One region of the Glutamicibacter nicotianae genome, then DNA from elsewhere that is predicted to be linked to it. Evidence: riboswitches for the same ligand, from Rfam matches in the RefSeq annotation. Region 1 holds a riboswitch; the other holds the start of a gene.
The links. A riboswitch is a leader RNA that binds a small molecule or an ion and turns the genes downstream of it on or off. The one in region 1 is predicted to bind glycine.
Positions count from the first base shown of each region.

Region 2: it holds a riboswitch for glycine, as region 1 does, so the genes downstream of both, JOE62_RS15870 (D-serine/D-alanine/glycine transporter) here and gcvP (aminomethyl-transferring glycine dehydrogenase) in region 1, are expected to answer to the same signal.

Region 1 covers NZ_JAFBCH010000001.1:2,940,554-2,947,661, reverse strand. The annotation lists gene JOE62_RS14040 (APC family permease) at 1-386, opposite strand, end outside; gene JOE62_RS14035 (serine hydrolase) at 659-1,822, shown strand; gene JOE62_RS14030 (SGNH/GDSL hydrolase family protein) at 1,858-2,646, shown strand; glycine riboswitch at 2,749-2,846, shown strand; gene gcvP (aminomethyl-transferring glycine dehydrogenase) at 3,011-5,857, shown strand; gene gcvT (glycine cleavage system aminomethyltransferase GcvT) at 5,871-6,998, shown strand; gene gcvH (glycine cleavage system protein GcvH) at 7,059-7,108, shown strand, end outside.
Region 2 covers NZ_JAFBCH010000001.1:3,324,760-3,331,867, reverse strand. The annotation lists gene JOE62_RS15895 (CGNR zinc finger domain-containing protein) at 1-464, opposite strand, end outside; gene JOE62_RS15890 (EamA family transporter) at 579-1,556, shown strand; gene JOE62_RS16690 (hypothetical protein) at 1,670-1,834, opposite strand; partial or broken gene JOE62_RS16575 (GMC family oxidoreductase N-terminal domain-containing protein) at 1,755-2,015, shown strand; gene JOE62_RS16570 (GMC family oxidoreductase N-terminal domain-containing protein) at 2,021-2,506, shown strand; gene JOE62_RS16565 (GMC family oxidoreductase N-terminal domain-containing protein) at 2,416-2,904, shown strand; partial or broken gene JOE62_RS15870 (D-serine/D-alanine/glycine transporter) at 2,965-3,156, opposite strand; glycine riboswitch at 3,496-3,594, opposite strand; gene JOE62_RS15865 (heavy metal translocating P-type ATPase) at 3,902-6,148, opposite strand; gene JOE62_RS16400 (heavy-metal-associated domain-containing protein) at 6,218-6,532, opposite strand; gene JOE62_RS15855 (metal-sensitive transcriptional regulator) at 6,593-6,922, opposite strand; gene JOE62_RS15850 (peptidoglycan bridge formation glycyltransferase FemA/FemB family protein) at 7,019-7,108, shown strand, end outside.

The sequences.
Region 1 (7,108 bases):
ATGCCGATCAGCAGGTTCCGCCCGACCAGGGTGGCCGAGGTGGCGGCGCTGGTGATGCCCGAGCAGGCAACGGTGAAGGCCACCAGGAAGGTCACGAAGTGGATGCCGAAGGCCTTGTGGATGTACAGGGCGGCACCCGCTGCGTGCGGGTACTTGGTGACCAGTTCGAGGTAGCTGAAGGCGGTGAGGGTCGCGATCGCGAAGGCGATCAGGAACGGCAGCCACGCGGCTCCACCCACCTGGCCGGCAACCTTGCCGGTAATGGCGAAAATGCCGGCGCCGATGATATCGCCCATGATGAGGAATAGCAGCAGCTTCGGGCCAATCACCCGGTGGAGTTCTGTTTCCTTGCCGTCGGTAACGGCCGTGTCACTGTTCACAGTCATGCGATCGAGATCATCTCCTTCAAATTTGTAGGCAAACGTTACAACTTTAGGGTCAGCGCATGAAGTGGGCAAACCGGGATCTGAGCTGGCTCACAGAATCGCGGGACGAAAGGCATTGCTACGTCGGCGAGTGGCTTAATTGCTTCAAAGGTGTGAGCTGACCTACCTATATGCTGGGTGGTGTACAGCATGTGGAACCTTCGGGAAATGGGAGCACTGCGGTTAGGGTTGGTTGTTGAGGAACAAGCACTTTAAGGATTTAGATGCAATCGGTGATCACTGAGGATTTCGCGCCCCTGGCCCAGGCTTTGGAAGCGCGTGCCGCTGAGGAAGAAGGCTACTCGGCGCAGCTGGCCGTATACCACCGCGGAGAACTGGTGCTCAGCCACACCGTCGGAGAGCACCTCTCGGGCGACGCGTTGACCTGTGTTTTCTCCTGCACCAAGGGCCTTGGCGCGCTGGTCGTGGCACTGCTGGTGCAAGATGGCCTGATTGATCCGAATGCGCCCATGGCCACCTACTGGCCTGAATTCGGCGAGAACGGGAAATCCCGGCTCACCGTCGGCGAGGTGCTCAGCCACCAGGCCGGCGTGCTGGGCGTTCCCGGGGGCGTGCCCAGCAAGATCCTCCTGGACTCCGCCGAGTACGCCAAGGTGCTCGCTTCCATGCCCAGTGTCTGGCCGCTGGGGCAGAATATCGTCGGCTACCACGCGATCACCATGGGCGTGCTCATGGAAGAACTGGTCCGCCGGGTCACCGGCAAGGAGCTCAAGGAGGTCTTCGAGGAGCGCATCCGCAAGCCGCTGGGCGCCGAGGCCTACATTGGCCAGGACCCAGCGCTGGAATCGCGCTACCGCGATGTGCTGCCAGCTGCCGAAGCTGCCACCGAATTCTTCGACCCGTTTTCCCCGGCCGGTCTGGCGGTGAATTCGGCCTCCGGGTTCGCGCTGGAAACCGGCCCGGTCTACAACTGGCACGAACTGGCCAACGCGCCGCAGGTGCGCGAACTGGGTCCGGCATCCATGGGAGCGGTGGCCAACGCCCAGGGCCTGGCCGCCATCTATGCCGCCTCCTTCGGTGCAGTTCCGGCACTGGGAACCACGCGCGGATTCCTTTCCGCCGACACCTGGTCCCAGGTATCCACCGAACTGGTCTACGGCCATGACCGGACCAATGGACTGCTGCAGGCCTTCGCCCTGGGATTCATGAAGGCCACCGCAAGCAACAATTACGGCTCGATTTTCGCCTACGGCCATGACGGTGCGAACTCCTCGCTGGCCTTCGCCGATCCGGCCCACCAGCTGGGCTTCGGATTTATCCCCTCGCGCAATGAAGGTCTCAAGGAGACCTCCACCGGGGTGAAGCTCAGCCAGCTGGCGCGCCAGCTGATCATGCAGAAGAACATGGCGGCCCAGTCTGCCGGCAACAACGCATAGCCGCCCCACCGGGCAAGGAACGAAGCAGGAGCGAAGTGAAGAAGTTTGTGGCACTGGGTGACTCGTTCACCGAAGGCGTTGGCGACGCGGATCCGGTCCGCCCTAACCAGGTGCGCGGCTGGGCGGATCGGGTGGCCGAGGTGCTCTGCGCCGAAGGAGAATGGGAATACGCCAATCTGGCCGTGCGCGGCAAGAAGATCGGCCAGGTGATCAACCAGCAGCTGGACCAGGCCCTTGCGTTGGGCCCGGACCTGGTCTCCATCTACGCCGGCGGCAATGACATCCTGCGGCCCAAGGCCGACCTGGATGCGCTGATGCGCGGCTATGCCGGCATGGTGCGCCGCTTTTCCGAAGCCGGAAGCACGGTGCTGCTGTTCACCGGTTTCGACACCGTGGACTCGCCGCTGTTCTCCAAGACCCGTCCGCGCACTGCCGTCTACAACGAGAAGGTCCGCGAAATCGCGGACGAATACGGTGCGCTGATCGCCGACTACTGGCGATGGCGCGAATTCTCTGACCTGCGCTACTGGGCGCCGGACCGGCTGCACATGAATGAGCTGGGTCACACGCTGATGGCCTCCAAGGTCCTGAACGTGCTCGGCGCCGGGCAGATCACCGAGGAGAACTGGTCCGCGAAGATCCACCAGCCGTCGCTGCCGGAGCTGGCGGTGAACTCGCGCGGCGAGAAACTGAAGCAGGAATTGGGCTGGGCCAGGGAGCATTTGGCTCCGTGGATCAAGCGACGGCTCACCGGCACCTCATCGGGAGATTCCTTATCAGCGAAGTATCCCGATTACATCCGTTTAACTGCCGGCGCAAACTGAACGCGTTTATGACTTTTCCTGTTCCTGCTCCTGTTTGACGTTGGGGGCGAGGCGGGTAACATGGTGGTGTGCTGCAGGTCTCCGGCCGGCAGTACACGCCATAGACGGATGGCGGGAGAGTCCCGTTCACACCATGGACGGGCGCCGTAGGAGCAATTCCTCCCCAGGAAACTCTCAGGCACCCGTACCGCCATCATGAGGCAACTCTGGAAAGAAACCGGCCCGTTCCGGTTCACCGAAGGTGCAAGTACCCGGCTTGGTTTGCTGGATGCGTAAAACTCTCAGGTTATGAAACAGGGATGGGGAGGTAAAAAGACCTTCCTTTGGCATGCGCCAAGACAGATCCCATGGAGATACCCGCACCATGACCATCACGCAGACTTCGGCACCAGCGAATACTGAATTCGTCTCCCGCCATATCGGCCCGCGTCCTTCCGACGTTGCCACCATGCTTCAGACCCTGGGCTACGACAGCCTGGAAGCACTGATCGATACCGCCGTTCCGGCAGGTATCCGCCAGGACTCCGCACTGGATATCCCTGATGCGCTGAGCGAAACCGAAGCCTTGGCCCACCTGCGTGCGCTTGCCTCGAAGAACGTCATGAAGACCCAGATGATCGGCCAGGGATTCTACGACACCATCACCCCAGCGGTAATCCGCCGCAACATCGTGGAAAACCCTGCCTGGTACACCGCCTACACCCCGTACCAGCCAGAAATCTCCCAGGGCCGCCTCGAAGCCCTGCTGAACTTCCAGACCATGGTCATGGACTTGACCGGCCTGCCGATCGCCAACGCTTCGCTGCTGGACGAATCCTCGGCCGCCGCCGAAGCCGTGCTGATGATGCGCCGCGCCAACAAGAAGAAGGCCAAGGGCAAGACCGTCCTGGACTCCAACATCTTCCCGCAGACCCTGAAGGTCGTGCAGGGCCGCGCCGACGCGCTGGGCTTCGAGATCGAGGTCGCCGACCTCTCCGCCGGCCTGCCCGAGGGCGACATCTCCGGCATCGTGCTCCAGCAGCCGGGCAATGACGGCTCGATCGCCGACCACGCCTCGATCATCGCCGCCGCCAAGGAAGCCGGCGCCATGGTGACCGTGATCGCCGACCTGCTGTCGCTGACCATGATCACCCCTCCGGGCGAGCAGGGCGCCGACATCGCCGTGGGCAACACCCAGCGCTTCGGCGTGCCGCTGTTCTTCGGCGGACCGCACGCAGCCTACATGGCTGTTGCCGACGGCCTGACCCGCTCCATGCCAGGCCGCCTGGTGGGCGTTTCGGCCGATGACGCCGGAGTTCCCGCCTACCGCCTGGCGCTGCAGACCCGCGAGCAGCACATCCGCCGCGAGAAGGCCACCTCCAACATCTGCACCGCGCAGGCCCTGCTGGCCATCTGCGCATCGATGTACGCCGTCTACCACGGCCCAGCCGGCCTGAAGCAGATCGCAACCCGTGCCAACAACCACGCCCGCGTGGTCGCCAGCTCGCTGGTCGCAGGCGGCTTCACCCTGGCCTCGGATACCTTCTTCGACACCGTTGTGGTGAACGTCGAGAACGCAGATGCCATCATCGACAAGGCCGTCGAAGCAGGCATCAACCTGCGCAAGGTCGGCGAAACCCAAGTGGGCATCTCCACCGACGAAACCACCACCTCCGCCGTGGTCAAGACCCTGCTGGAGGTCTTCGGTGCGGAACTCTCGGCTCCGGAAGGCTTCGAGCTGCCCGAGTCGATGGTGCGCACCAGCGACTTCATGACCCACCCGATCTTCAACTCGATCTCCTCCGAGACCCAGATGATGCGCTACTTGCGCCGCCTCTCGGATCGCGACCTGGCACTGGACCGCACCATGATCCCTCTGGGCTCGTGCACCATGAAGCTGAACTCGGCCGCCGAGATGGAATCCATCACCTGGCCTGAATTCGCATCCATCCACCCCTACGCACCTGCCGCGCAGACCGCCGGCTGGCGCGAGCTGATCACCGACCTGGAAGGCCGCCTGACCGCCATCACCGGCTACGCAGGCGTCTCCATCCAGCCGAACGCCGGCTCGCAGGGCGAGTACGCCGGCCTGCTGGCCATCTCGGACTACCACCGTTCGCGCGGCGAAGGCCAGCGCGACCTGTGCCTGATCCCTGCATCGGCGCACGGCACCAATGCCGCTTCGGCGGTGCTGGCAGGCATGCGCGTGGTCGTCGTGAAGACCGCGGCCGACGGCACCATCGACGCCAATGACCTGGATGCCAAGATCGAGGCCAACAAGGACGTTCTTGCCGCCATCATGATCACCTACCCATCCACCCACGGTGTCTACGACGCCGACGTGCGCGAGGTCTGCGACAAGGTCCACGCCGCCGGCGGCCAGGTGTACATCGATGGCGCGAACATGAACGCCATGGTGGGCCTGGCCCAGCCGGGCAAGTTCGGCGGCGACGTGTCGCACCTGAACCTGCACAAGACCTTCTGCATCCCGCACGGCGGCGGCGGTCCGGGCGTTGGCCCGATCGGCGTAGGCGAGCACCTGCTGCCATTCCTGCCAGGCGACGCCTCGGGCACCTACTCCGAGCGCGACGGCGTGCCGGTGGTGGCTACCGCCTTCGGATCGGCCGGCGTGCTGCCGATCTCCTGGGCCTACATCGCGATGATGGGCGGCGACGGATTGACCGAAGCCACCAAGCACGCGATCCTGAACGCGAACTACATCGCCAAGCGCCTGGGCGAGCACTTCCCGATCCTGTTCACCGGCAACCAGGACCTGGTCGCTCACGAGTGCATCCTGGACCTGCGCGAGCTGACCGCCAAGACCGGGGTCACCGCCGAGGACGTGGCCAAGCGCCTGATCGACTTCGGCTTCCACGCGCCAACCCTGTCCTTCCCGGTCGCCGGCACCCTGATGGTGGAGCCGACCGAGTCAGAAGACCTGGCCGAGATCGAGCGCTTCATCGAAGCCATGATCACCATCCGCCAGGAAATGGACGAGGTGCTCTCCGGTGCCTACAGCATCGAGGAATCCCCGCTGCGCAACGCCCCGCACACGGTCTCGGCAGTGGTCAACAGCAACTGGGACCGCAAGTACTCGGTGGAGCAGGCAGCCTTCCCGGTAGCGAGCCTGAAGTTCGACAAGTACTTCCCGACCGTGGGCCGCATCGACGGTGCCGGCGGCGACCGCAACCTGATCTGCTCCTGCCCGGCTCCCGAAGCCTTCGAAGACTAAGGAAGAGTTAGAGATGACTGAGACTACCCGAGCACTCAAGCACACCGCACTGCACGCCCAGCACGAAGCTTTGGGCGCGAACTTCACCGACTTCGGCGGCTGGGACATGCCGCTGAAGTACGGTTCGGAACTGGCAGAGCACAAGGCTGTGCGCTGCACCGCCGGCCTGTTCGACCTGTCCCACATGGGCGAGGTCTACCTCACCGGCCCGGAAGCCGGCGTCGCGCTGAACACCGCGCTGGCAGGCAACCTGAGCATCATGAAGGTCGGCAAGGCGAAGTACTCGCTGATCCTGAACGCCGAGGGCAAGATCATCGACGACCTGATCGTCTACCGCCTGGAGGAGGAGAAGTTCCTCGTCGTGCCGAACGCCGGCAACGCACCGGTGGTCGCAGCAGAGCTGGCAGCCCGCGCCGCTGATTTCGATGTTGTCGTCGATGACGCATCGGGCCGGCAGTCGCTGATCGCGGTCCAGGGTCCGAACGCCGAGGCGATCGTGAGCAAGCTGGCCGCCGATGAGGCAACCGCCCAGGCCGTCGCAGAGTTGAAGTATTACGCGGCTGTGAAGCTGGTGCTCGGCGGCATCGACGTGCTGCTGGCCCGCACCGGCTACACCGGCGAGGACGGCTTCGAGCTGATCATCGAGAACGAGGATGCGGCAGCCCTCTGGGAGAAGACCGTTGAGGCAGGCAAGAACCACGAGCTGGTTCCTTGCGGCCTGGCAGCTCGCGACTCTCTGCGCCTGGAAGCCGGCATGCCGCTGTACGGCAACGAGCTGTCCCTGGAACGCACCCCATTCGATGCGGGCTTCGGTCCGGTGGTTTCCTTCAAGAAGGAAGAGAACTTCGTGGGCCGCGAGGCACTGGAAGCGCTGCGCGGCACCACCCCGCCACGCAAGCTCGTGGGCCTCAAGGGACTGGGCAAGCGCGCCGGCCGCGGCGGCTACGCCATCGTCAAGGACGGCGCCGTCATTGGCGAAATCACCTCCGGACAGCCATCGCCAACGCTCGGCTACCCGGTGGCACTGGGCTACGTCGATGCCGAATTCGCTGGGACCGGAACCGAGCTGGAGGTCGATCTGCGCGGTAAGACTTTGCCATTTGTCGTAGTCGAACTGCCGTTCTACACCCGAGCCAAGTAACGTTAAACATCAGTAGGGCTAAGCTAAGCGCCCGCTAATTCCCTTGGGAGAGGAAATACCGTGAGTAAAGTTCTTTCGTCATTGCGATACTCGGCTGAGCACGAGTGGAT
Region 2 (7,108 bases), 380 kb from region 1:
GAGCGGTTGCGCGACAAATCCAGCAGCGCCGCCTCGCAGTCCTCGGACGCGCAGATCCGCAACCGCTGCAACCCGCCGGAGCGGATCACTTCGGCCAGCGCCATCGCGGCATCCACGGCCATGCGGTCGTAGAGCGGGGTGCTGTTGGTGGTGGCGTGCAGATGGTAGCCCATCGATTCGCTCTTGATCAGCTGCGGCTGGGCGTTGGCGTTGCGCAGGATGGCATTGACCCGGAACACTGATTCTTCTTCGGTGCCGATCCAGATGTTCTTCAGCTGGGAACGCAGCTGGCGGATGGAACGCAGCTCGGCCTGGTTGTGCGCGCGCGAGCCGTCGAAGTTCTCCGCCTCAAGGAACTCATCGAGATCAGCGACGGTGGAGAGCATATCCACGATTTGCACCTCGGTATTCAGCAGATTCACCACGGTCTTCAGCGACGCTTCGATATCTGGGGCAAAGGTCATAATTCGTTCCTGGAAGGTGGGTGGATTGACTGCCCCTCAAGCCTAACCGTATCGTCATGCTCATAGCCCCATTTGCCCCTGAATGGGGCATGAAATTCTGCGCGAAAGACTCTCATGAGCGACCTGTCTACCCACGGTGCGCCTGCAGCTTCCACCACCGCTGCGACCCGCCATCCCAGCCAATCGAAGGGCATCTGGATTGCGCTGGCCTCCTCGGCCGCCTTCGGGCTGTCGGGGTCCTTCGCCAAGGGGCTTTTTGAAGCCGGCTGGACCCCTACCGCCGCGGTAGCCGCCCGCATGGCCGGCGCGGCACTGGTGCTGGCCATTCCGGCCCTGCTGGCGATGCGCGGACGGTGGGTGCTGCTGCGCACCAACTGGGTCTCGATTGTGCTCTTCGGACTGTTCGGAGTGGGTGCCTGCCAGCTGTGCTACTTCCTGGCGGTGCAGCGATTGGATGTGGGCGTGGCCCTGCTGCTGGAATACCTGGCTCCCGTGCTGATTGTGCTGGTGCTATGGGCCAGGCACCAGAAGAGGCCGTCCATCGCGACCATCGCCGGAACCGTGCTCTCGCTCGCTGGGCTGGTGGCGGTGCTCGACCTGACCGGCACGACGCGGATCGATCCGATTGGCGTGCTCTGGGGATTGGGAGCCGCCATCGGGCTGACAGTCTACTTCTTCATCAGCGCCAAGGTCGATGGCGCGCTGCCGCCGATCATGCTCTCTGCCGGAGGCATGGCAGTCGGTGCGCTGACCGTGCTGGCCGTGGGGTCCCTGGGTATCCTTCCCATGCACTGGGCTCCCGGAACCGGGTCATTTGCAGGCTTCGAAACCCCGTGGTGGCTGGCGCTGACCGGGTTAATCCTGATCGCCACCGTGTTCTCCTACACCACCGGCGTGATGGCCGCGAGGGAACTGGGATCCAAGGTGGCAAGCTTCATCTCATTGACCGAGGTGCTCTTCGCGGTGCTCTGGGCCTGGCTGCTGCTTTCCGAGCTGCCCGGTGCGGTGCAGCTGTTCGGCGGCCTGCTGATCGTGGGCGGGGTGGTCCTGGTCCGCATCGACGAATTGCGCGCGGGCCGGATCCGCAAATAGGCGACGCGGCCCCGAACCGATAATGCGCACGCATTGCCAATTGCTGTGCGCCGGATGCCAATGGCGAAACTGCTGACCTGTACTGACTGGGATGAACACGTTTCGCAGGCACCTCAAGGTGGGGGAGTATTCATGGGCAGCACATCGGTCATTGTCGTTGGAGCAGGTTCAGCAGGTGCGGTCGTCGCGCGCCGGATGGTGGATTCCGGAGCGCAGGTGACCTTGTTCGAAGCCGGATCCGAGGACACCAACCCCGCCATCCACGACCTCTCGCGCATGGGCGAGCTGTGGCACAGCAAGGAAGACTGGGATTACCACACGGTCCCGATGGCCGGGGCCGCCAACAAGCCGATGCACCTGCCACGTGGCAAGGTGCTCGGCGGATCGCACGCGCTGCACGCAACCATCTGGGTGCGCTGCGCCCCGCAGGACTACGACGGCTGGGCCAAGGACTGCGGCGAGCAGTGGGCCTGGAAGAACGTCTTGCCGATCTACAAGCCTATCGAGAACTCTTCTCCGGCGGTGCCAGCAAGTTCCACGGCACCGAAGGGCTGGTGCCGGTGGACAACGACTACGAGCTGGATGAAATCCACCAGTCGATTATCGACGCGGCAGTGCAGTCCGGCATCGAGTTCAACCCCGACTACAACGGCGAGCAGCTGGACGGCGTGTCCAAGGAGCAGATCAACGTCGTTGTCGGCGAACGCATCAACACCTGGAAGGCCTACCTCAAGCCGGTACGCGAGCGTCTTGAGATCATCACCGATGCCGAGGTGCACTCGGTGATCCTCGAATCCGGCACCGCGGGGGCGTGCGCTACCAGAAGGACGGGCAGCTGCAGGAGCTGCGCGCCGATGAGGTGGTGCTCAGCGCCGGCGCCTTGGGCTGCCCGCAGTTCCTCCTGCGCTCAGGAATCGGCCCGGCGGCCGAACTCCGGGCAGTGGGCGTAGAGCCGCTGCATGAGTTGGACCAGGTGGGCAAGAACCTGCACGACCATCTGCTGGCTCCGATGATCGCCGAAACCACCACCCGGGAGATTCCTGCCCCGCGCACCGGGGTCTCGGTCTCGCAATCGCACATGTTCTCCCGCTCCCGCGCAGACCTGGACCGCCCGGACACCCAGCCGATTTTCTTCGCCGTGCCGATGTACTCCCCGGGCATGGAACCGATCGAGGGCACCGCATCCACCCTGCACTCCGGAATCGTGACCCCGCACAGCCGTGGCGAGATCACCCTGAGCGGACCTGGACTGGAAGATCCGGTGAACATCGATTCGAATGTCCTGGATGATCCGCGGGATCTGGAGGCGTTCGTGTACTCGATGAAGCAGTGCCGCGCGATGGTCTAGCAGGACGCCTTGGCCCAGGACTGGGGTGCCCGGGAGGTGTACCCGGGCAACGAGGTCCAAAGCGATGAGCAGCTCGCCCATGGCGCGCATGACGAAGAAGAGCATGAAGCCGATGATCATGTAGACGAAGATGACCGACGGGCCGGCGACCGAAATGGTCTTGCCGGAGCCCATGAACAGGCCCATGCCGATCGCGCCGCCAATGGTGATCAGCTGGAAGTGTCGATTGGAGAGCCCGCGCTCGAGAGTGGGTCAGAACTGGTGGTACTCATGCTGGTTGCCTTCCAGGAGTGTGGCGTGACGCCCCGAAGCTGATCTGCCTCCAAGCCGGGTTGGCTTGGAGTGCAGTCTCGCTTCGATGAACACTTCCGTATCGGAGCAGTCCAGCAGGCTTGCCCGGCACGCTGCGCAAAGAGCAGGGACCAGGCCAGCCACGGGGAGTACCTCGAATCCGGTGCGCTCGGTGCGGCACTGTTCTTGGTCCCTCCCCAATCTGCATGTCGACCTGAGAGTTTTCACTTCGGCCCGATTACTGGGCGAAGCTTGCTCCTTCGGTGAGTGCGGCCGTACCGCACTGCTTTCCAGATTTGCCTAGTCGTGGCGGTACGGGTGCCTGAGAGTTTTCCGGGGAGGAAATTGCTCCTACGGCGCCCGCCCATGGTGTGGGCGGGTTTCTCCCGCCACGCATCAGCGGCATATGTGGTGATTGCCATCACAGTATGCGCAGAAGCTTCAATGTGGCGCAAATCGCATTTTCATATTTCGCACCCCGCTAATTCGCATGGCTAGACGATTCCCCGGAAAAATGACGCGGAAAACCGTGTTTGGGCTTTCGTAATGATTCGCATCCGGCGATCTCCCGCTCCGGGAATGGACAGCACGGATCTCCGCCTTCCACGCCGTAGGCCACCGGTATGACGAAGGCCATGGGCAAAACCCCTGGGACATGCAGCGCAATTTCTCACGCGGCCGCCCCAGGGGGTGTTCCCGGCTGGTGCTAGTGCTTTCCGAAACGGCGCAGCCGTAGCGAGTTGAGCACCACCAGCACGGAGCTGGCTGCCATGGCTGCACCCGCGATCATCGGGTTGAGCAGGCCCAGGGCGGCCACGGGGATGCCTGCGGTGTTGTAGGCGAAGGCCCAGAACAGGTTCATCTTGATCGTGGACAGGGTCTTGGCCGACAGGTCGATGGCCTGGGTGACCTGGTGCAGGTTATTGCCCATCAAGGTAATGTCGGCTGCCTCGATGGCCACGTCGGTGCCCGAGCCCATCGCGATGCCCAGGTCCGCCTGGGCCAGTGCCGGCGCATCATTCACGCCGTCACCCACCATGGCCACGACCTTGCCCTGCTCCTGCAGCGTGCTGATCGCCTTGGCCTTGTCGGCAGGGAAGACGCCGGCGAAGACATCTTCTTCCTTGATGCCAACCTGCCCGGCCACCTCGGCGGCCACCGACTTGTTGTCGCCGGTCAGCAGCACGACGCGCAGGCCGCGTTCCTGCAGTTCGGCAATGGCCTTCGCGGAGCTGTCCTTGATCTTGTCTGCCACAGAGATCACTGCCTGGAACTGCTGGTCCACCGCGACCAGGATGGCGGTCGCGCCGGCCTGCTCGGCCTCGTGGAGCATCTGCCGGGCGGATTCGTCCAGCATGACGCCCTGGGATTCGAGCCATGAGGGGCGCCCGACGACCACCAGCTGGGTGCCTACGGTGCCCTTCACGCCGCCGCCTGGCTCCGCATGGAAGCCGGTGACCTCGGCCAGCGGGGCCTGGACGGACGCCGCGGCGGCGATGGCCTGGGCGATGGGGTGCTCGGAGTGGTGCTCCACGGCTCCTGCCAGCGCCAGTGCGGTGGCCTCGTCGACGCCATCGACGGTGCGGGTTCCGGTGTGCGCCATGACGCCGGTGGTGACGGTGCCGGTCTTGTCCAGCACGATGGTGTCCAGCTTGCGGGTGTCCTCCAGAACCTGAGGTCCGCGGATCAGGATGCCCATTTGGGCGCCGCGGCCGGTGCCGACCAGCAGGCCGATCGGGGTGGCCAGGCCCAGGGCGCAGGGGCAGGCGATGACCAGCACGGCGACGGCTGCGACGAAGGCCGCGTAGGTATCACCGGTGACCAGCCACCAGGTGAGGAAGGTGAGCACGGCGATGCCCAGCACGATCGGCACGAAGACCGCCGAGATGCGGTCAGCCAGCCGTGCGATCGGGGCCTTGCCGGACTGGGCCTCCGAAACCAGCCGGCCCATCTGGGCCAGCGTGGTGTCCGAACCGACGCGGGTGGCCTCGACGACCAGCCGCCCGGAGGCGTTCAGCGTCGCACCGGTGACGTTGGTTCCGGGCTGTGCCTTCTGCGGCACCGATTCGCCGGTGATCAGCGAGGTGTCGATGGCGCTGGTGCCGGAGATGACCACGCCGTCGGTGGCGACCTTCTCGCCCGGACGCACCACGAAGTGCTCCCCGATGCGCACCTGGTCGGCCGGGATCTTCACTTCCTGGCCCTCGCGCAGCACGGTGGCGTGCTTGGCGCCCAGGTTCAGCAGCGACTTGAGCGCATCGGAGGCCGAGGACTTGGCCCGGTGCTCAAGATAGCGCCCGAGCAGCAGCAGTGTGGCCACCACGCCTGCCGTCTCGAAGTACAGCTGGTGCTCGCTCATGGCCATGCCGGTATGGGCGGTCATCTGCGGATCGAGGAACAGCTGGATGGCGGAGAACAGGTAGGCGGCCAGCACGCCCAGCGACACCAGCGTGTCCATGGTGGAGGCCAGGTGACGCGCGTTGATTGCGGCCGCCTTGTGGAATGGCCAGGCGCCGTAGAGCACCACGGGGGTGGCCAGTGCGAAGGCTACCCAGCCCCAGTGCGGGAACTGGGCGGCCGGAACCATCGAGATGATGAACAGCGGAATGGTGAAGACCGCGGAGACCACCAGCCGACGCAGCAGGTGGTTGGGCACCAGATGCTCGTGCCCGCCGTGCTCATGCTCGTCGTGGTGCACGGGGGCCTTGGCCTCGGGCTTCAACGAGGCGCCGTAGCCGGCGGCCTTGACCGTGCTGATCAGCTCGTCATCGCTGATCCCCGCGGGGACCTGGACCTTGGCGCTTTCCAACGGGAGGTTGACCGAAGCGGTCACCCCGGGCAGCTTGCCCAGCTTGCGCTCTACGCGGCCAACGCAGGAGGCGCAGGTCATGCCCTGGATGTCCAGGTCTACGGTGCGCAATTCGGGGGAGTGGGTGGGGGTTTCGGAAGTCATGATGAAAATACCTTGAACTTTCCCGCCGCCGCCGCCGGCGGCGGCGCGGGTGCCTGTGCCGTGCGGTGGCTAGGCGTTGATGGCTTCGACGGTGTAGCCTGCCTCGTCGATAGCCTGGCGAATGGAATCCTCGGCGAGCGCCGAGGCGGAAGTGACCTTCACGGTGGAGATTCCCTGTGCGTCCAGTGCGACGTCCACGGAATCAACCCCGGCGATCTCCTTGAGTTCTTCGGTGACCGAAGCGACGCAGTGCCCACAGGTCATGCCCGAGACCTTGATTTCGGTCTGGGTCGGGGCCGCGGCGATGTCGGTGCGCGGCTGGATCTGCAGGCCCTGGTTGGAGTTCTTTTCCGAGGAGCATCCGCAGTTGCAGTTGTGGCTCATGATCTTGCTCTCTTTCGATGAGTTCTGTGTGAATTGGAAAATTGGTGCGTGGGCGCGGGCTTAGCGCACCAGGCGGGATATGGCGGCCGTGGCCTCGGCAATCTTGTCTTGCACGATGGACGGGTCGCCCTGATCGATGGAGGACTTGGCCGCATCCACCACGCAGTGGCCGATATGGTCATCGATAAGCTGCACGCTGACCTTGTGCAATGCCGCGTTGATGGCGGAGATCTGGGTCAGGATGTCGATGCAGTACTTGTCTTCAGCTACCATCTTGGCCACTCCGCGCACCTGGCCTTCAATGCGCTTCAAACGTCGTTCCAAGGCGCTTTTGTCCGCGTGATAGCCGTGGTGCTCGGCTGTTTCATGTGGCGTGTGGTTGGTTTCCATACTCCGATGATACCCCCTAGGGGTATTAAGTCAAGTACCCCCTAGGGGTATCTGGCATCCCCCAATACGGAAGGGAAGCACGGTAGGATTTCACCCGTGAGCCACAACGAACTTCATGTGCGTCCGATATCCGGTACCGAGCACTCAGCATTCCTGGAGACCGCCCACGACGTCAGCTTCCTGCAG